3 regions of the Streptomyces sp. NPDC005803 genome follow, and region 1 is predicted to be linked to each of the others. Evidence: riboswitches for the same ligand, from Rfam matches in the RefSeq annotation. Region 1 holds a riboswitch; each other region holds the start of a gene.
What was found. Region 1 has a riboswitch for thiamine pyrophosphate ahead of thiC (phosphomethylpyrimidine synthase ThiC). Riboswitches for the same ligand answer to the same signal wherever they lie in the genome.
Positions count from the first base shown of each region.

Region 1 (6,387 bases):
GCAGGAACTCACAGAGACGAGGTAAGGACGATGGCCGTGCGGGAGATATTCGCGGGAATGCCCTGGTGGGTGAAGTGGATCGCGGTGCCCGTCATCGCGATCGTCGTGTTCGGCGGCCTGATCGCCAGCATCGTCGGCTTCGTGATCGGGCTGCTGTTCAAGGTCCTGCTCTGCGTGATCCTGATCGGCGGTCTCGTCTTCGTCGTACGCAAGTTCACGTCGTCCTCCTCCTCGCGAGGCGACTGGTAGGCGCGGGAACGCCTGGCCATTAGGCCAGCTGAGCTAAGCGGAAGACGAAACCACGCCCCGTCCGGATGCTCCCGATACAGTGGCAATCCGCCGCCGCCACCTGGGAAAACACCGTCAGTCGCCACCCTGACCAGTGGTTTGTACGGCATCCGGTCCTCTGGACCCCAGGCCTGCGGCAGATCTGTGGGGGCGGCCCCCACAGGCGGGCTGACCGCCCGTCACCATGCCTGGGGGTGACCGTTGACCGCGGCATCGAGTACCGCTGTTCCGACGCTGATCGGCTCGGTGCAGCGGGCACTGAGGCTGCTGGAGGCTGTGGGCACCCATCGCGACGGGGCGCCGGCCAAACAGCTGGCACGGGAGGCGGGACTTCCCCTCCCCACCGCCTACCACCTGCTGCGCACGCTCACCCATGAGGGATACCTGCGCAGGGAGAACGGTGTCTTCCTCTTCGGCGCCGCCGCGGAGCGGCTGGTGGGCGAGGGGGCGCTGCAGAATCGGCGCAGCAGAATGACCCAGTCCCTGGGGCGGTGGCGGGACATCATCGGCGCCCCGGTGTACTGCGCCGTCTATCGCGACGGTGAGATCGAACTCCTCGCGGTGGCGGACACCCCGGCGGCGCCGGCGGTGGAGGAGTGGGCGGCCTTCGGTGAGACGGGCCATGCCCACGCGATCGGCCAGTGCCTGTTGAGTCAGCTCGACGAGCAGGCCCGCGAGGACCACCTGGACCGGTATCCGGTGCGTCCGCTGACCTGCCACTCCGTGCGTGACCGGCCGGCACTCCTTGAGCGGCTGCGGTCGGTCGAGCCCTTGGAGCCTGTCGTCGAACGACAGGAGTACGCCCTCGGAACGGTCTGCGCGGCCATCCCGATCGCGGCCGGGTTCACGGCTGCCGCGATGGCCATTTCCGTTCCCCTCGACCAAGAAGAACGGTTGCTCCCCGCAGTCGAACGACTACGCGCTGAAGTGGCCAGCCTCTTGCGTTCGTTCGTGTTCTCTATCAGTATCTGAAAAATCACTCCTTGTGATCTGCTATCGCGTGCACCACGATGGCGTCAATAGGGCCATGGGGGATCATTCCTGGCCAGATTCATCTACTGCGGGGTTGAACGATGCGTGAGTCGGTTCAAGCTGAGGTCATGATGAGCTTCCTCGTCTCCGAGGAGCTCTCTTTCCGTATCCCGGTGGAGCTCCGGTACGAAGTGTGCGATCCGTACGCGATCCGGATGACCTTCCATCTGCCCGGTGACGCCCCCGTCACCTGGGCTTTCGGCCGTGAGCTGCTGCTCGACGGCCTCAACAGCCCCAGTGGTGACGGCGATGTACACATCGGGCCGACCGAACCGGAGGGGCTGTCCGACGTCCACATCCGGCTCCAGGTGGGGGCTGACCGTGCCCTGTTCAGGGCGGGCACGGCGCCTCTCGTGGCGTTCCTCGACCGGACGGACAAGCTCGTGCCGCTGGGGCAGGAGTGCACGCTCGGTGACTTCGAGGGCAATCTTGAAGATGCGCTGGGGCGGATTCTGGCCGAGGAACAGAACGCCGGCTGACGAAGCCCGTGTTCTTGGCCTGTATGCCGGTCGAACAGCACACCTGCCGAACGGGTGAATCGCTCTCCGTGACCGGGCACTCAGGACTTCGTCCGGCGACGGCGCCCCCTGCCGCTCCGTACGGGTTCCGGAGTTCCGGATTCGGCGGCGAGCCCGGCACGGTCGGCGGAGACGACCAGAGCCGCGAGCGCGGTGGTCACCGGAACCGAGGCGACCAGTCCGATCGAGCCGATCAGCGTGCGCACGATCTCCTCCGCCACCAGTTCGCTGTTGGCGACCGTCCCGATGCCGCTCTGGGCGATCGAGAACAGCAGCAGCAACGGAAGCGCGGCGCCCGCATAGGCGAGCACCAGGGTGTTGACCACCGAGGCGATGTGGTCGCGCCCGATCCTGATCCCTGCCCGGTAGAGCTTCTTCGCACTCATCGTCGGGTCCGCCTGATGCAGTTCCCAGACCGCAGAGGTCTGGGTGACCGTCACGTCGTCGAGCACCCCCAGGGAACCGATGATGACGCCGGCCAGCAGCAGCCCGCTCATGTCGATGTGCGGATACAGGCCGTGGATGAGGCCGGTGTTGTCGTCGGTGTTGCCGCTCAGACTCCCCCAGCCGATGAAGAGTGAGCCGAGCAGCCCGATCAGCAGCAGTGAGATCAGGGTGCCGATGACGGCGACCGAGGTGCGGGCCGTCAGTCCGTGGCAGATGTAGAGCGCGATCAGCATGATGGCGCCGGCCCCGACGACTGCGACGACCAGCGGGTTCGAGCCCTGCAGGATGGCCGGAAGGATGAACAGGGTCAGGACGGCGAACGACAGGGCGAGCGCCACCAGCGCCATGACCCCGCGCATTCTGCCCACGGCGACCACCACCAGCGCGAAGATCCCGGCCAGCAGCATCAGCGGGAGCTTCCGGTTCACGTCGGTCACGGAGTACTGGAGGTCATGGGGCGCGTCGGGGGCGTACGCGACGACCACTCCCTGTCCCTCCCGCAGTTGCCGGGGCGCGTCGGGCTGGACGACCTCGATGAACGTGCGGCCCTTGTCCTGTCCGCTCGTGACCTCGACCGTGGCCTTCTTGCAGAGAGGGGTGCCGCTGGTGCCGGCAGACGGTGAGGTCTCGCCGCTGACGGGCAGCTGGGAGGCGTTCACGTCCTTGCAGTCGATCGGGTCGATGTTCACCACCTCGCCCTGCTGGGTCTGCCGGTCGAAACCGACACCGGTGCGCTCGTGCGCCGGCGCACCACCGGGCCAGAGCACCACGAGCCCGACGACGACCGCGGCCGCGAACGGGATCAGCACTGCGGCGATCACCTTGCGCAGATGGCCGGAGACGGGTGCGGCGGGGCCGTGGCTGTGGGAGTGCGCGGGCTGATGGTCGTGCGGTCGGAGGTCGTTACGAGGGGACGTCACCGGCCGATCATCGCAAGAAGACGAGGGCCCTCTGTTCAGCCCGCCCACGGGGACGCTAGCGTGGTGGCACCTTTGCACACGCGGGAGCTCGGAGCACCGGGCTGAGAGGGCGCTGAACTCCGTACGTCCGTACGGGACGGGCTGCGCCGACCGCCGAACCTGTTACCGGGTAATGCCGGCGTAGGGAGTAGGTCTCATGACCACAGCGGACGCACGCACGCCTGCCTCGGACCAGAGCGACGAGGCCGGGAAGTCCATCGGCTGGCACAAGGGGTACGTCCAGGGCTCACGCCCGGACCTCCGGGTGCCGGTTCGTCAGGTGCACCTCACCAACGGCAAGGACGTGACGCTGTACGACACGTCGGGGCCGTACACCGATCCATCGGCCGAGACCGATGTCCGCCGGGGGCTGGCGCCTCTGCGGGAGAACTGGATCATCGCCCGCGGCGACACCGAGGAGTACACGGGACGGCCCGCACGCCCCGAGGACGACGGGCTCAAGCACACCTCACCGCGCGGGGGGCTGCGCAATCTGGACGCGGTGTTCCCCGGCCGGCCCCGCCAGCCGCGGCGCAGCCGGGACGGCCGACCCGTCACCCAGCTCGCGTACGCCCGCCGGGGCGAGGTCACCCCGGAGATGGAGTACGTCGCGATCCGGGAGAACGTCGGGCCGGAGGTGGTGCGCGAGGAGATCGCCGCGGGCAGGGCCGTGCTGCCGGCCAACGTCAACCACCCCGAGATCGAACCGATGATCATCGGTAAGCGGTTCCTGGTGAAGGTGAACGCCAACATCGGCAACTCCGCGGTCTCGTCCTCCATCGAGGAGGAGGTGGACAAGATGACCTGGGCGACCAAGTGGGGCGCCGACACGGTCATGGATCTGTCCACCGGCCGCAACATCCACACCACCCGTGAGTGGGTTCTTCGCAACTCCCCCGTGCCGATCGGCACCGTGCCGCTCTACCAGGCACTGGAGAAGGTCGACGGCAGGGCGGAGGAGCTGACCTGGGAGATCTACAAGGACACCGTCATCGAGCAGGCCGAACAGGGCGTCGACTACATGACGGTTCACGCCGGCGTGCGCCTGCCGTACGTACCGCTGACGGCCCGGCGCAAGACCGGCATCGTCTCCCGGGGCGGCTCGATCATGGCGGCGTGGTGCCTCGCGCACCACAAGGAGTCGTTCCTCTACGAGAACTTCGAGGAGCTCTGCGAGATCCTCGCCGCGTACGACGTGACGTACTCCCTCGGCGACGGGCTGCGGCCCGGGTCGATCGCGGACGCCAACGACGAGGCCCAGTTCGCGGAGCTGCGTACGCTCGGCGAACTGAACACGGTCGCCAAGCGGTTCGGGGTCCAGACCATGATCGAGGGCCCGGGCCACGTGCCGATGCACAAGATCAAGGAGAACATCGACCTCCAGCAGGAGATCTGCGAGGAGGCCCCGTTCTACACGCTCGGGCCGCTGACGACCGACGTGGCACCGGCGTACGACCACATCACCTCGGGCATCGGCGCCGCGATGATCGCCTGGTGGGGGACGGCGATGCTCTGCTACGTGACGCCCAAGGAGCACCTCGGCCTGCCGAACCGGGACGACGTGAAGACCGGAGTCATCACCTACAAGATCGCGGCCCACGCGGCGGACCTCGCGAAGGGGCACCCGGGGGCGCAGGAGTGGGACGACGCGCTGTCGGACGCCCGGTTCGAGTTCCGCTGGGAGGACCAGTTCAATCTGGCCCTGGACCCGGACACGGCCCGGGAGTTCCATGACGAGACGCTGCCGGCCGAGCCGGCGAAGACGGCGCACTTCTGTTCGATGTGCGGCCCGAAGTTCTGCTCGATGAAGATCTCCCAGGACATCCGGCGCGAGCACGGGGGTTCGCAGTCGGAGATCGAGGAGGGCATGGCGGAGAAGTCCAAGGAGTTCGCGGCGGCGGGCAACCGGGTCTATCTGCCGATCGCCGACTGAGCACGGCCGCAGGCGCGTCGGGGCGGAGAGCGACCTGGCCGCCTCCGGCCGTCCGGGACGCCTGGGGGGAGGCAGGCCGCCCCCCAGGCCGCCGCGGTCCGGTCAGTCCAGCTCGTGCTCCGGCCCGCCGAAGTCGGGGCTGGTGAAGTCCGGACTGGTGAACGTCGGGCGGGGTGCGGCGGCCGGACCGTCGTCCGGGCTGGAGAAGTCCGGCCGGCTGTAGCCGATCTTCGGGATGCGGTTGGCCGAACGGTGCGGCGTGCGCGCGGCCGGGGCGGCCCCGGGGTCGGCGAGCGCGTCCCGCAGGAACGGCAGGATGCCGCGTTCCAGCAGGGCGTGCCGCCAGGCCTCTCTGGCGCGGGCCACGTCCTCCGGCAGTTCCTCGCCCTGCTCCTCGGCGGCCACCGAGGTCGAGCCGTTGCGCAGAGCCGTGATGAGGAGGCCGACGGCGGCGACGAGGATGGCGGCCGCCATCGCCGCCGCGAAGAACCAGCCCACGCCGACCATGGTGCGCGCGAACGCCGGGGGCGGGTCGAGTGCCTTCAGGATGTAGCCGATGAGCAGGAAGATCACCGCGGCGGTGCCCGCCAGTACCGGCGCCAGGACGGTGATGACGACTCCGATGCCGGCGCCCGACTGCGGGGCGCCGTTCGTGCCGGTCTCCTGGTCGCCGTCCTCGTCGGCGGCCGCGGCGCGGATCTCCGCGCGGGCCTTCACGTAGTGCTCGTACTCGGTGGCGGCCGCGGCGGTGATCAGCGCGGTGGCCGCCATCGCCATGGTGCGCAGCTGCACCGGATTGAGCCGTTCACCGACAGCGGCCAGATCCGGTCGTTCATGGGCGTGACGCAGTGCGTCGTCGAGGATCCGCTCGTACTCGGGCCGGTCCTCGGTCAGCAGGTGCGGAGCGCTGTTCATGTGCATCCCCCGATGCTCCGTAGGGCCTGTGTGCCCGCGCGAACCGGGCAGTCAGGCGGAAACGGAGGAGAGCCTGCTACTGATACGCCGATGGTAGAGCGCCCACGGCACGGGGTGACAGGGGGTTTCCAGAAATAGGCCCAGTGGTCGGCGTGTACAGGTTGGGATGCGTCTTCCCCGAAGGACGTCAGTCATGCAGCGGGAGTTGGACGACCAGTAGCTTTCCGGCCATGGTCACTCCGCCGTCCATGGCGATGGCGAGCCCCTCCGCGTACACGTGCGGACCCTCCACCAG
Region 1 covers NZ_JBEXXO010000001.1:408,178-414,564, forward strand. Annotated here, with positions in the region: gene ABZ454_RS01860 (DUF5326 family protein) at 37-249, shown strand; gene ABZ454_RS01865 (helix-turn-helix domain-containing protein) at 490-1,260, shown strand; gene ABZ454_RS01870 (SsgA family sporulation/cell division regulator) at 1,362-1,799, shown strand; gene ABZ454_RS01875 (YibE/F family protein) at 1,880-3,205, opposite strand; TPP riboswitch at 3,276-3,409, shown strand; gene thiC (phosphomethylpyrimidine synthase ThiC) at 3,402-5,177, shown strand; gene ABZ454_RS01885 (hypothetical protein) at 5,280-6,098, opposite strand; gene ABZ454_RS01890 (metallophosphoesterase) at 6,280-6,387, opposite strand, start outside.

Region 2 (6,387 bases), on a different contig from region 1:
AGAAGATGGAGAAGGCCGTCGTCGTCGCGAAAGAGGACTTCGCCGCGATCCGGACCGGCCGTGCGCACCCGGCGATGTTCAACAAGATCGTCGCCGACTACTACGGCGCACTGACCCCGATCAACCAGCTGGCCTCGTTCTCGGTGCCCGAGCCCCGCATGGCCGTCGTGACGCCGTTCGACAAGAGCGCGCTGCGCAACATCGAGCAGGCCATCCGCGACTCGGACCTCGGCGTCAACCCGAGCAACGACGGCAATATCATCCGGGTGACCTTCCCGGACCTCACCGAAGAGCGCCGTCGCGACTACATCAAGGTCGCGAAGACCAAGGCCGAGGACTCCAAGATCTCGATCCGGGCCGTCCGCCGCAAGGCCAAGGAGACGCTCGACAAGCTGGTCAAGGACAAGGAGTCCGGCGAGGACGAGGTGCGCCGCGCCGAGAAGGAGCTCGACGACACCACCGCGAAGTACGTCGCGCAGGTGGACGAGCTGCTGAAGCACAAGGAAGCCGAGCTGCTCGAAGTCTGATGAACGACTCTTCCTGGGGCGCCCCGCAGGGCGCAGGCCACCGGGCTGCGCCCGAGATGCGGGCCGCTACGGCGGGTCCGGCCTACGATGTGCATGACGCCCAGCAGACTCGGCCCATGCCCATCGTGCCGGACGTTCCCGACGCAGGTAGAGACGCTGACGACCGTGATGACCGGGACCAGGGGGCCGGGCGCCTGAGCGGCGGCCCCCTGTTCCGCGACGAGAAGCCGCAGGAGCCCATGTCCACCGCGCCGCCACCCCCGCAGAAGAAGCGTGCGGGCCGTGATCTGGGATCCGCCATAGGGGTCGGCGTCGGGCTCGGTGCCGTCGTCGTCGCCTCGCTCTTCGTCGTCAAGGCCGTCTTCGTCGGCGTGATCGTGGTCGCCGTCGTCGTGGGCCTGTGGGAGCTCACCTCGCGGCTGGAGGAGCGCAAGGGCATCAGGGCGCCCCTCGTGCCGCTCGCGATCGGCGGCGCGGCCATGGTCGTGGCCGGGTACGCGCGGGGCGCCGAGGGCGCGTGGATCGCCATGGCGCTGACCGCCCTGGCGGTGCTCGTCTGGCGGATGACCGAGCCGCCGGAGGGGTATCTCAAGGACGTCACGGCCGGAGTCTTCGCCGCGTTCTACGTGCCGTTCCTGGCGACGTTCGTCGCCATGCTGCTGACCGCCGACGACGGGCCGCAGCGGGTCCTGACCTTCCTGTTGCTGACCGTGGTCAGCGACACGGGCGCGTACGCCGTCGGCTGGCGGTTCGGCAAGCACAAGCTCGCACCGCGCATCAGCCCCGGCAAGACCCGCGAGGGGCTGTTCGGAGCCGTGGCCTTCGCGATGGTGGGCGGCGCGCTGTGCATGCAGTTCCTGATCGACGGCGGCTCGTGGTGGCAGGGACTGCTGCTCGGCCTCGCGGTCGCCGCCAGCGCCACCCTCGGCGACCTGGGCGAGTCCATGATCAAGCGCGATCTCGGGATCAAGGACATGGGCACGCTCCTCCCCGGACACGGCGGGATCATGGACCGGCTGGACTCGCTGCTGCCGACCGCGCCGGTGGTCTGGCTGCTGATGGTGATCTTCGTCGGCTCCGGCTGAGCGCCGCGCACACGTCACATGGTTGAGGGCCCACCGACCGCGGTCGGTGGGCCCTCAACCATGTGACGTCAGGCACCGTCCCGCAATGCCGCACGCATGTGGTGGTGGAGCTCCAGCGCCCGGCGGCGCATCCACAGGATCCAGAAGCAGAACGCGACCACACCGACCGCGAAGACCAGCGGGAAGACCACCGAGCCATGGGTGGCCCCGAGGACGAGCAGGCCGACCGCGAGCAGCCCCATGAAGCCCAGCCAGTACGGCAGCCACCGGCCTCCGCGTTCCATCTTCCCCAGCTGTTCGTCCACCAGCCGGCGCATCACGGCCCGCTCCTCGGGATCCCGCGGCACCTCACGGTGACGGATCCGGCGGTTGAGGCCGGCGATCGCGCGGGGACCGGCGCCGGTCGCGCGGCTGGTCCTGTGCCGCTGGTAAGCCAGGGCCCCGATGACCACGACGGTGTAGAAGAGGCCGTGGATCACCCATAAGCCCGGATGCTCGTCCCGGCGCAACAGGGCACTGAGGCCCACGCCCAGCACCAGGACCACCAGTCCCTGTGCGATCAGGCTGTCACTGAACCAGTGCTTGACGGTGTGCATGGCACCTACCTCCTGCGACGGCGGCGGGGTATTCCTGTCATGTCCCGGATACCCCGTTCGGCCCGGTTCACCGGGCCCCGCCTGCCCGCCAGGCGCCTGCCGGGCGACGAAACGGGTACCGCCGCACGTCTGCGACACTGGAAGAACCATGCCTAAGCCCGGAGAACTCACTTTCGTCGCGCCCCGCGGAGCCAAGAAGCCGCCGCGGCACCTCGCCGACCTCACGCCCGCCGAGCGCAAGGAAGCCGTCGCCGCGATCGGCGAGAAGCCGTTCCGCGCCCAGCAGCTTTCGCAGCACTACTTCGCGCGGTACGCGCACGACCCGGCGGAGTGGACCAACATCCCGGCCGGATCGCGGGACAAGCTCGCCGAGGCGATGTTCCCCGACCTGATGTCCGTGGTCCGGCACATCAGCTGCGACGACGACACCACCCGCAAGACGCTGTGGAAACTGCACGACGGGACGCTGGTCGAGTCCGTCCTGATGCGCTACCCCGAGCGCGTCACGATGTGCATCTCGTCACAGGCGGGCTGCGGCATGAACTGCCCGTTCTGCGCCACCGGCCAGGCCGGTCTCGACCGCAACCTGTCCACCGCCGAGATCGTCCACCAGATCGTCGACGGCATGCGGGCGCTGCGCGACGGCGAGGTCCCGGGCGGTCCGGCGCGGCTGTCCAACATCGTCTTCATGGGCATGGGGGAGCCGCTCGCCAACTACAACCGCGTGGTCGGCGCGATCCGCCGGCTGACCGACCCCGAGCCGGACGGCCTCGGACTCTCGCAGCGCGGGATCACCGTCTCCACCGTCGGCCTCGTCCCCGCGATGCTCCGCTTCGCCGACGAGGGCTTCAAGTGCCGTCTCGCCGTCTCCCTGCACGCCCCGGACGACGAACTGCGTGACACGCTCGTGCCGGTGAACACCCGGTGGAAGGTGCGCGAGGTGCTGGACGCCGCGTGGGAGTACGCGGAGAAGTCCGGCCGCCGCATCTCCATCGAGTACGCGCTGATCCGCGACATCAACGACCAGGCGTGGCGGGGCGACCGGCTCGGCCGGCTGCTCAAGGGCAAGCGGGTGCACGTCAACCTGATCCCGCTGAACCCGACGCCCGGCTCCAAGTGGACCGCCTCGCGGCCCGAGGACGAGAAGGCGTTCGTCGAGGCGATCGCCGCCCACGGAGTGCCGGTGACCGTCCGGGACACCCGTGGCCAGGAGATCGACGGGGCCTGCGGGCAGCTGGCGGCATCCGAGCGCTGAGGCCGGAACCGGCCGTGTAGCCTGGGCCCGAAAGCAACTTCATATTCCGACAGGGGAGCGCCACAGCGCTGAGAGTGCGGCACCGGTACCGGCTGGCCGCAGACCCTCTGAACCTCGCCCGGGTCATTCCGGGTAGGAAGTTCGGACCATACTCAAGCTGTTGCGCCCTGCCCGCTTCCGGTTTCCACCGGTGCGGGCAGGGCCGCGTCTCTTCCTGGTCCCCCCAGGAGGAATCACATGAGCACCACCAAGAAGCTCGCGGTGACGGCCGTCGCCGCCGCACTCGGCGCGACCGCGCTGGCCGGCTGCGGGAGTTCCGACGACTCGGCTGCCGGCAGCGGTGACGCCTCGGGCACCGGTTCCAAGACCGTCACCCTCGTCAGCCACGACTCCTTCAACGCGTCCAAGGACGTACTGAAGGAGTTCACCCGGGAGACCGGCTACACCGTCAAGGTGCTGAAGAGCGGGGACGCGGGCGCCGCGCTCAACCAGGAGATCCTGACCAAGGGCTCGCCCCGCGGCGACGTGTTCTTCGGCGTCGACAACACCCTGCTCTCCCGCGCCCTCGACAACGGCCTGTTCACGCCGTACGAGGCGAAGGGCCTCGACCAGGTCGCCGCCGACGTCCAGCTGGACGCCGGCAAGCACCGGGTCACCCCGATCGACACCGGCGACATCTGCGTCAACTACGACAAGAAGTACTTCGCCGACAAGAAGCTCGCTCCGCCGCGGTCCTTCGAGGACCTCGCGAAGCCCGCGTACAAGAACCTCCTCGTCACCGAGAACGCGGCGACCTCCTCGCCCGGCCTCGGCTTCCTCCTCGGTACCGTCGCCACCTACGGCCAGGACGGCTACCAGGACTACTGGAAGAAGCTGAAGGACAACGGCGTCAAGGTCGTCGACGGCTGGGAGCAGGCGTACAACGAGGAGTTCTCCGGCTCCGCGGGCGGCAAGAAGGCCAAGGCCGACCGGCCGCTCGTCGTCAGTTACGCCTCCAGCCCGCCCGTCGAGGTGCTGTACGCGGACCCGCAGCCGAAGACCGCCCCGACCGGCGTCGCCACCGGGACGTGCTTCCGCCAGATCGAGTTCGCCGGACTGCTCGACGGAGCGAAGAACGAGGCGGGCGGCAAGGCTCTGCTCGACTTCCTGATCAGCAAGAAGTTCCAGGAGGACATGCCGCTCAACATGTTCGTCAGCCCGGTCGCCAAGGGAGCGAAGGTGCCGGACCTCTTCACGAAGTTCGGAGCCACGGTCGACAAGCCGACGACCGTCGCCCCGGACGAGATCGCCAAGAACCGTGAGCAGTGGGTCCAGTCATGGTCCTCGCTCGTAGTGAAGTAACGAAGACCCCCGTACGCGGACCGGGCGCGCGCGGGAAGGGATCGCGCGCCCGGTCGCTGCGCGGGGGCGCGGTGCGGCTCGGCCTGATGGCCGTCCCCGTCGCGTTCTTCGCGCTGTTCTTCGCCTATCCCGTCGCCGCCATCGTCGGACGCGGGCTGAAGGCCGGCGGGGTGTGGCAGTTCGGGCGGTTCGGCGAGGTGCTGAGCCGGCCGGACATCGGGGACGTTCTCTGGTTCACGCTCTGGCAGGCCCTCGCCTCGACCGCGCTGACCCTGCTGATCGCGCTGCCCGGCGCGTATGTCTTCGCCCGGTTCGACTTCCCCGGCAAGCAGTTGCTGCGGGCGGTCGTGACCGTGCCGTTCGTGCTGCCGACCGTCGTCGTCGGGACCGCGTTCCTCGCGCTGCTGGGCCGTGGCGGCTTCCTCGACGAGCTGTGGGGCGTACGGCTGGACACCACGGTGTGGGCGATCCTGCTGGCCCACGTCTTCTTCAACTACGCGGTCGTCGTACGCACCGTCGGCGGGCTCTGGTCGCAGCTCGACCCACGGCAGGAAGAGGCCGCGCGGGTGCTCGGCGCGGGTCGGTTCGCCGCCTTCCGGCGCGTCACCCTGCCCGCGCTCGGCCCCGCCGTCGCCGCCGCCGCCCTGATGGTCTTCCTCTTTACCTTCACCTCGTTCGGCGTCGTCCAGATCCTCGGCGGTCCCGGCTTCTCCACCTTGGAGGTGGAGATCTACCGGCAGACCGCGCAACTGCTCGACCTGCCCACGGCCGCCGTGCTGACGCTGGTGCAGTTCGTCGCGGTCGGCGCCGTCCTCGCCGTGCACGCCTGGACCGTGCGGCGCAGGGAAACCGCGCTGAAACTCGTCGATCCGGCGCAGACGGCCCGCAGGCCGCGCGGTGCGGGGCAGTGGGCGCTGCTCGGCGGGGTGCTGCTGACCGTGCTGCTGCTGATCGTGCTGCCGCTCGCCGTGCTGGTGGAGCGGTCGCTCGACGTGTCCGGCGGCCATGGCCTCGCCTACTACCGCGCACTGGCCTCGGCGGAGACGAACAGCGGAACGTTCCTGGTCGCGCCCATCGAGGCGATCGGCAACTCACTGCGCTACGCGCTGGTCGCCACCCTCATCGCGCTGGTCGTCGGCGGACTGGCCGCGGTCGCCCTCACCCGGAAGGCGGGCCGGCTCGTCCGGGGCTTCGACGCGCTGCTGATGCTGCCGCTCGGCGTCTCCGCCGTCACCGTCGGCTTCGGCTTCCTGATCACCCTCGACGAACCCCCGCTGGACCTGCGGACCTCCTGGATCCTGGTGCCGCTCGCCCAGGCGCTGGTCGGGGTGCCCTTCGTCGTACGCACCATGCTGCCGGTCCTCAGAGCGGTGGACGGGAGGCTGCGCGAGGCGGCCGCGGTGCTCGGCGCCTCGCCGCTGCGGGCCTGGCGCGAGGTGGACCTGCCGCTGGTGCGCCGGGCGCTGCTGGTCGCCGCCGGCTTCGCGTTCGCCGTGTCGCTCGGCGAGTTCGGGGCCACCGTCTTCATCGCGCGGCCCGACAACCCCACCCTTCCGGTGGCCGTCGCCCGGTTGCTGGGCCGG
Region 2 covers NZ_JBEXXO010000025.1:94,444-100,830, reverse strand. Annotated here, with positions in the region: gene frr (ribosome recycling factor) at 1-527, shown strand, start outside; gene ABZ454_RS30020 (phosphatidate cytidylyltransferase) at 527-1,612, shown strand; gene ABZ454_RS30015 (hypothetical protein) at 1,681-2,208, opposite strand; gene rlmN (23S rRNA (adenine(2503)-C(2))-methyltransferase RlmN) at 2,357-3,463, shown strand; TPP riboswitch at 3,505-3,620, shown strand; gene ABZ454_RS30005 (thiamine ABC transporter substrate-binding protein) at 3,701-4,804, shown strand; gene ABZ454_RS30000 (iron ABC transporter permease) at 4,891-6,387, shown strand, end outside.
Region 2: linked by a shared signal. The riboswitch ahead of ABZ454_RS30005 (thiamine ABC transporter substrate-binding protein) and the one ahead of thiC (phosphomethylpyrimidine synthase ThiC) in region 1 are both predicted to bind thiamine pyrophosphate.

Region 3 (6,387 bases), on a different contig from region 1:
CGCCTTCTCGCTCTGGCCCAGCAGCAGGGGGACGTGGGTGAACTGCCCGGAGTTGATGTACCAGACGCCACCGCCGATCCCCAGGACCAGCAGGACCGCGAGGACCGCCACGAGGACGCCGCGCGGGGGCCTGCCACGGCGCGGGCCCGCACGGCGGGCGGACGGCTGCGGGGGCGGCTGCGGTGGCATCTCCAGCCGGCTGGTGTGATGGGCGGTCCCCTGGTCCGGCGGCAGCACCCGCGGGATCACGCTCGTGCGGTCCTCGGCGGCATCGCGCACCTCCGCCAGGGCCTGCGGAGGAACGGCGTCGAGCTGGGTGTCGGTGAGGCCGGCACGGGCCTCGCGGGACCGGGCGAGCAGCGCGACGGCGTCGACCGGGCGCACCTCGGGGTCACGGGCGGTGGCGCTCGCCACCAGCGCGTCGAGCCCGGCCGCGAGACCCGGGACGATGTCCGAGGGCGCCGGGACGTCCTCGTTGAGGTGCTGGTAGATGACCTGCGCGGGGGTGTCCCCGGCGTGCGGCTTGGCGCCCGTGAGCATCTCGTACAGCACGACACCGCACGCGTACACGTCGGCGCGGGTGTCCGCGGTGCCGTGCTCGATCTGTTCGGGGGCGAGGTACGAGACGGTCCCCAGGATCGTCCCGGTGGTGTTCGTGACCGAGCCCACGGCACGGACCAGGCCGAAGTCGGCGACCTTGACCCGGCCGTCGTCGCCTATCAGCACGTTCTCCGGCTTCATGTCCCGGTGGACGAAGCCCGCCCGGTGCGCGGCCCCCAGGGCGGCGAGCACCGGCTCCAGGATGTCCAGCGCCGCCCGCGGCTGCAGGGCCCCCCGCTCGCGCAGCACATCGCGCAGCGTGCACCCCGCCACGTACTCCATCGCCAGGTAGACGTAACCCCCCTGGGCGCCCTGGTCGAAGACCGCGACCACATTGGGGTGCGCGAGCCGGGCCACCGACTTGGCCTCGCGGATGAAGCGCTCGACGAACGAGGCGTCGGTCGCGAGCGCCGGATGCATCACCTTGAGGGCGAGCACCCGGTCCAGCCGGGTGTCCATGGCCCGGTAGACCGTGGCCATGCCGCCCACGGCGATGCGGGCATCGACGCGGTAGCGGCCGTCGAGCAGCTGCCCGACGAGAGGGTCCTGGAGGGTCGTATCCACGCAGCCGAGTCTACGAGCCACCGCGGACACGGCCGACTGGCCGGGGCGATCCAGGCCCGTACTGCAGCCGAGCCGTGACAGGGACATGCGATCCCTGTCCACGGAATCGCCGTGTCCCGGGACCGGAGCGTGCCGTGGACACGGCGATGAGATCCGCCTCACGCACCGCCCCGGCCGGCGGGCTCAGGACGCGGGTGGCGATCGCCCCGCCCTGGCCGGGGGCTCAGGACGTCGACCGCTCCGTGGCACGGCAACGATCGCCCCGCCCCGGCCCGCGGGTCAGAACGCCGGGCGCTCCGGATCCAGTACCGCCCGCCCCTCGGCCGGCGACGAGGCCTCGGCGAAGTGGCGGCGGGGGATCCGCCCCGCGCGGTACGCGAGCCGCCCGCCCTCCACCGCGTGGCGCATCGCGGCGGCCATCAGCTCGGGTTCCTGGGCGCGGGTGACCGCCGACGCCAGCATCACGGCCGCGCACCCCAGCTCCATGGCCAGCGCGGCGTCCGACGCGGTGCCCGCGCCCGCGTCCAGGATCACGGGCACCCGCGCCTGCTCGGCGATCAGCTGGAAGTTGTGCGGGTTGCGGATGCCCAGGCCCGAGCCGATGGGGGAGCCGAGCGGCATGATCGCCGCACACCCCACGTCCTCCAGCTTCCGGGCCAGCACCGGGTCGTCGTTCGTGTACGGCAGGACGGTGAAACCGTCGTCCACCAGGGTCTCCGCGGCGTCCAGCAGCTCGATCGGGTCGGGCAGCAGCGTGCGCTCGTCCGCCACCACCTCCAGCTTGACCCAGTCGGTGCCGAGCGCCTCGCGGGCGAGCCGGGCGGTGAGCACGGCCTCGCCCGCCGTGAAGCAGCCCGCCGTGTTCGGCAGCACGCGGATGGAGAGCCGCTCCAGTACGGAGAGCACGGAGCCCTGCACGGTCGGGTCGAGGCGCCGCATCGCCACCGTGGTCAGCTCGGTGCCGGACGCGGCCAGGGAACGCTCCAGCACGTCCAGACTGGGCGCCCCGCCCGTCCCCATGATCAGCCGGGAGTCGAGGACCGTGCCGCCGAGGGAGAAGAGGTCGTCGGACATGGTTCAGCCTCCCTGGACCGCGGTGAGGACCTCGACCCGGTCGCCGTCGGCGAGCGCGGCCGCGCCCCACCGGCCGCGCGGCACGACGGTCTCGTTCAGGGCGGCCGCGACGCCCGAGGAAGCGCCGGTCAGCGAGGCGACCAGGGCGTCCAGAGTGGTCCCCGGCGTGAGGGAGACGGCCTCACCGTTCACGGAGACGGTCATGGAGGCGGGGGTGGAGGCGGAGGTGGAGGCGGGCTCGGTCATGCGGGCTGTTCCTGACGTACGGGGGCGGCGGCGGGCGAGAACCGGCCGGGGGAGAAGGGGCGGGCCACCTCGGGCAGCCCGCCGCCGGCCAGCAGCTGTGCCATGACGTCCCCGGTGACGGGGGTGAGGAGCACCCCGTTGCGGTGGTGGCCGGTGGCGAGGTGGAGACCGGGCAGCGCGGTGCGGCCGAGCAGCGGGGCGTTGTCGGGGGAGGCGGGGCGCAGACCGGCGCGGGTCTCGGTGAGCGGCAGCTCGGTGATGCCCGGCACCAGCTCGTGAGCGTCGCGCAGCAGCTCGTACACCCCGCCGGCCGTGACGGTGGTGTCCCAGCCCATCTCCTCGCTGGTGGCGCCGATGACCAGCTCGCCGTTCTCGCGCGGTACGAGATAGACGTGGCTGCCCCGGACCACGGCCCGCACGGTGCGGGAGAGGAAGGGGGCGTACGCGGTGGGCACGGTCAGCCGGAGGACCTGGCCCTTCACCGGGCGGACCGGGGGCAGGACGTGCTCCGGCACCCCCGCCAGCCGGCCGCTGAGGCTGCCCGCCGCGAGCACGACCTGGTCGGCCGCGGGCTGCGTACCGTCGGCCAGTACGGCTCCGGCGGCCCGGTCACCGGTGACCGCGAGCCGCTCGGCCCGTTGGCGGTGGAAGACGACCCCGGCCCGTTCGCAGGCCGTCACCAGCGCGGCGGCCAGCCGTCGCGGATCGACCTGGTGGTCGCCGTCGACCCGCAGCCCGCCGCGTACGCCCGGGGCGAGCATCGGCTCCAGGCGGCGGCACTCACGGCCGGTGAGCCACTCCGACTCCAGCCCCGAGCGGCGCTGCAGGGCGTGGAGTTCGCGCAGATGGGCACGGTCGTCGGCGTCGAGCGCGACGGCCAGGGTGCCGCAGGCCCGGAAGCCGATGTCCTGCCCGCTCGCCGCCTCCAGTTCGGCGGCGAACGCCGGATAACGCGCGGCGGAGGCGACGTTGAGACCGAGCAGCGTCTCCTCGCCGTAGTGGAGTTCGGTGACGGCGGCGAGCATCCCGGCCGCGACCTGGGCGGCGCCGCCGCCCGGCGCGGGGTCGACGACCGCGGTGGCCAGACCACGCTGCGCGGCCCGCCACGCGGTCACCAGGCCGATGACGCCGCCCCCGATGACGAGGACGTCGGACCCGTTCGCACGGTGCTTACGCATGGGCGTCCAGCCCCTCCCTTCGCCGGCATGACCCGGATCAGGTTCGTACGGTCGGAGGCCGCCCAGCCTCCCTCTCAGCCCGGTGCGTCCGGGCTCCCGCGAGTGTGTGGGCACCACCCTAGACCTCCGTCACCGGGCGCGGGCAAGGGAGCCGTCGGTGGGGTGCGCCCGGGCAAGGGCGCGGCGATCCGGTGGCCGGAAGGCGGCACCGATTCCTGACGATTCGTCAGGTGCTTATGGTGGACGGGTGGACGAGCAGACCGGACAACAGCAGACAGAGTCGCGGCAGAGCCGCCGCGTCGTGATCGTCGGAGCGGGCGTGGCGGGCGTGCAGACCGCCGTGGCCCTGCGCGAACAGGGCTTCGCCGGCCCCGTCACGCTGATCGGCGCCGAACCGCACCAGCCCTACGACCGGCCGCCGCTGTCGAAGGCGGTCCTCCTCGGCAAGGCCGAGGACTCGGCCTTCGACATCGACTTCGAGGCGCTGGACGTCACCCTGCGGCTCGGCCTCGACGTGACCGCCCTGCGCGCGGCCGAGCACGCACTGGACACCCCGGACGGTCCCGTCCCCTACGACGTGCTGGTCCTCGCCACCGGCGCCGAGCCCCTGGCGCTGCCCGGCTCCGAGGGCGTCTCGGGGGTCCACCTCCTGCGCACGCTGGACGACGCGGCCCGGCTGCGGCCGGTCCTCGAACGGCAGCACGACGTCGTGGTCGTCGGGGCGGGCTGGATCGGCGCCGAATTCGCCACCGCGGCCCGCGCGGCCGGCTGCGCGGTCACCGTCGTCGAGGCCGCGGACCGCCCCCTGGCCGGCGCCCTGCCCGCCGAGGTGGCGGCCCCCATGGCCGGCTGGTACGCCGAGAGCGGCGCCGCACTCCTCACCGGCGCGCGGGTCGCCACCGTCGAGCCCGGCCGGGTCGTCCTGGCGGACGGCCGCACGGTCCCGGCCGGCGCGGTCGTCGTCGGCATCGGCGCCCGCCCCGCCACCGGCTGGCTGGCCGGATCGGGGATCGCGCTCGGCCCGGACGGATCGGTGACCGCCGACGCGTCGCTGCGCACCTCGCTCCCCGATGTGTACGCGGTCGGGGACTGCGCCTCCTTCCCCTCGGCCCGGTACGGCGAGCGGCTGCTCGTCCACCACTGGGACAACGCCCTCCAGGGGCCCCGGACCGTCGCCGCCGCCGTCACCGCCCCCGAAGGCGCCGGGCAGCCCCCGGTCTACGACCCCGTGCCCTACTTCTGGTCCGAGCAGTTCGGCCGCTTCGTCCAGTACGCGGGCCACCACACGGCGGCCGACACCCTGGTGTGGCGCGGTGATCCGGCCGAGCCGTCGTGGACGGTGTGCTGGCTGCGGGCCGGCGCGCTCGTCGCCGTACTGGCGGTCGGCCGTCCGCGCGATCTGGCGCAGGGCCGCAGGCTCGTCGAATCGGGGGCGCGACTCGCCCCCGACCGGGTCGCCGACCCCTCCGTGCCCCTCAAATCGGCCACGCTCTGACCGCCTGACCGGCCCCCGTACGGCCGGGCCCGGGTACCGGCTGTCGGTCCGGGATGGCACGCTTGTCCCCGTGACCGAGATTGACGCAAAGATCGATGCTCTCGTCCCCGCCTGGCTCTACCTGCCCGACATCGCGGAAATGCTCGATGTCGAGGTGACGCGCGTGCGCCAGCTGGTCAAGGAGGGCCAGCTCATCGCCGTACGACGTGGTGAGAACCGGGCGCTCCAGGTGCCTGCCGCCTTCATCGACGGCACCAAGGTGGTCAAGGGCCTTTCGGGGACCCTGACGCTCCTGAGGGACGACGGCTACTCCGACGCGGAGATGCTGGAATGGCTCTTCACCCCCGACCCGACCCTGCCGGGCACGCCCGCGCAGGCGCTGAGTGAGAACCGTGGCACGGAGGTGAAGCGCCGCGCCCAGGCGCTCGCCGTCTGAGACGCCGCACAGGGGATGCGGGCCGCCCGACGCGGCCCGCATCCCGCGCGGCACCACACCGAACCACCGTCATCGTCGTCCCCGGGGGGAACCGCACCATGTCCACGCCTCGCGCGCTGCTGTCCGACGCCCGGCTCTACCTGTGCACGGACGCGCGCCGGCGCCAGGGCGACCTTCCCGCCTTCCTCGACGCCGTGCTCTCCAGCGGCGTGGACATCATCCAGCTGCGGGACAAGGGCATGGAGGCGGCCGAGGAACTCGAACACCTCGCGCTCTTCGCCGACGCCTGCAAGCGCCACGGCAAGCTCCTCGCGGTCAACGACCGGGCCGACGTCGCCCACGCCATCGGCTCCGACGTGCTGCACCTGGGCCAGGGCGATCTGCCGGTCCCGGCCGCCCGCGCGATCCTCGGCGGGGACGTCCTCGTCGGGCGCTCCACCCACGCCGAGTCCGAGGTCGACGCGGCCGTCGCCGAGCCCGGCGTGGACTACTTCTGCACCGGCCCCTGCTGGCCCACCCCGACCAAGCCGGGCCGCCACGCCCCCGGCCTGGACCTCGTGCGCTACACCGCCTCGCTCGCTCCCGCCCGTCCGTGGTTCGCCATCGGCGGCATCGACGCGGCCAACCTCGACGAGGTGCTGGACGCCGGGGCGCGCCGGATCGTCGTCGTGCGGGCCGTCACCGAGGCGTCCGATCCGGCCGCCGCCGCCGCCGGGCTGGCCGGAAGGATCCGGGACCGCGCCGGCGTGTGACCGCCGGGACCGAGGGCCGCTTTCGGGACAGGAGTGTCCGAA
Region 3 covers NZ_JBEXXO010000004.1:298,057-304,443, reverse strand. Annotated here, with positions in the region: gene pknB (Stk1 family PASTA domain-containing Ser/Thr kinase) at 1-1,164, opposite strand, end outside; gene ABZ454_RS08560 (thiazole synthase) at 1,444-2,238, opposite strand; gene thiS (sulfur carrier protein ThiS) at 2,242-2,484, opposite strand; gene thiO (glycine oxidase ThiO) at 2,481-3,662, opposite strand; TPP riboswitch at 3,660-3,772, opposite strand; gene ABZ454_RS08545 (FAD-dependent oxidoreductase) at 3,910-5,157, shown strand; gene ABZ454_RS08540 (Rv2175c family DNA-binding protein) at 5,228-5,593, shown strand; gene thiE (thiamine phosphate synthase) at 5,692-6,345, shown strand.
Region 3: linked by a shared signal. The riboswitch ahead of thiO (glycine oxidase ThiO) and the one ahead of thiC (phosphomethylpyrimidine synthase ThiC) in region 1 are both predicted to bind thiamine pyrophosphate.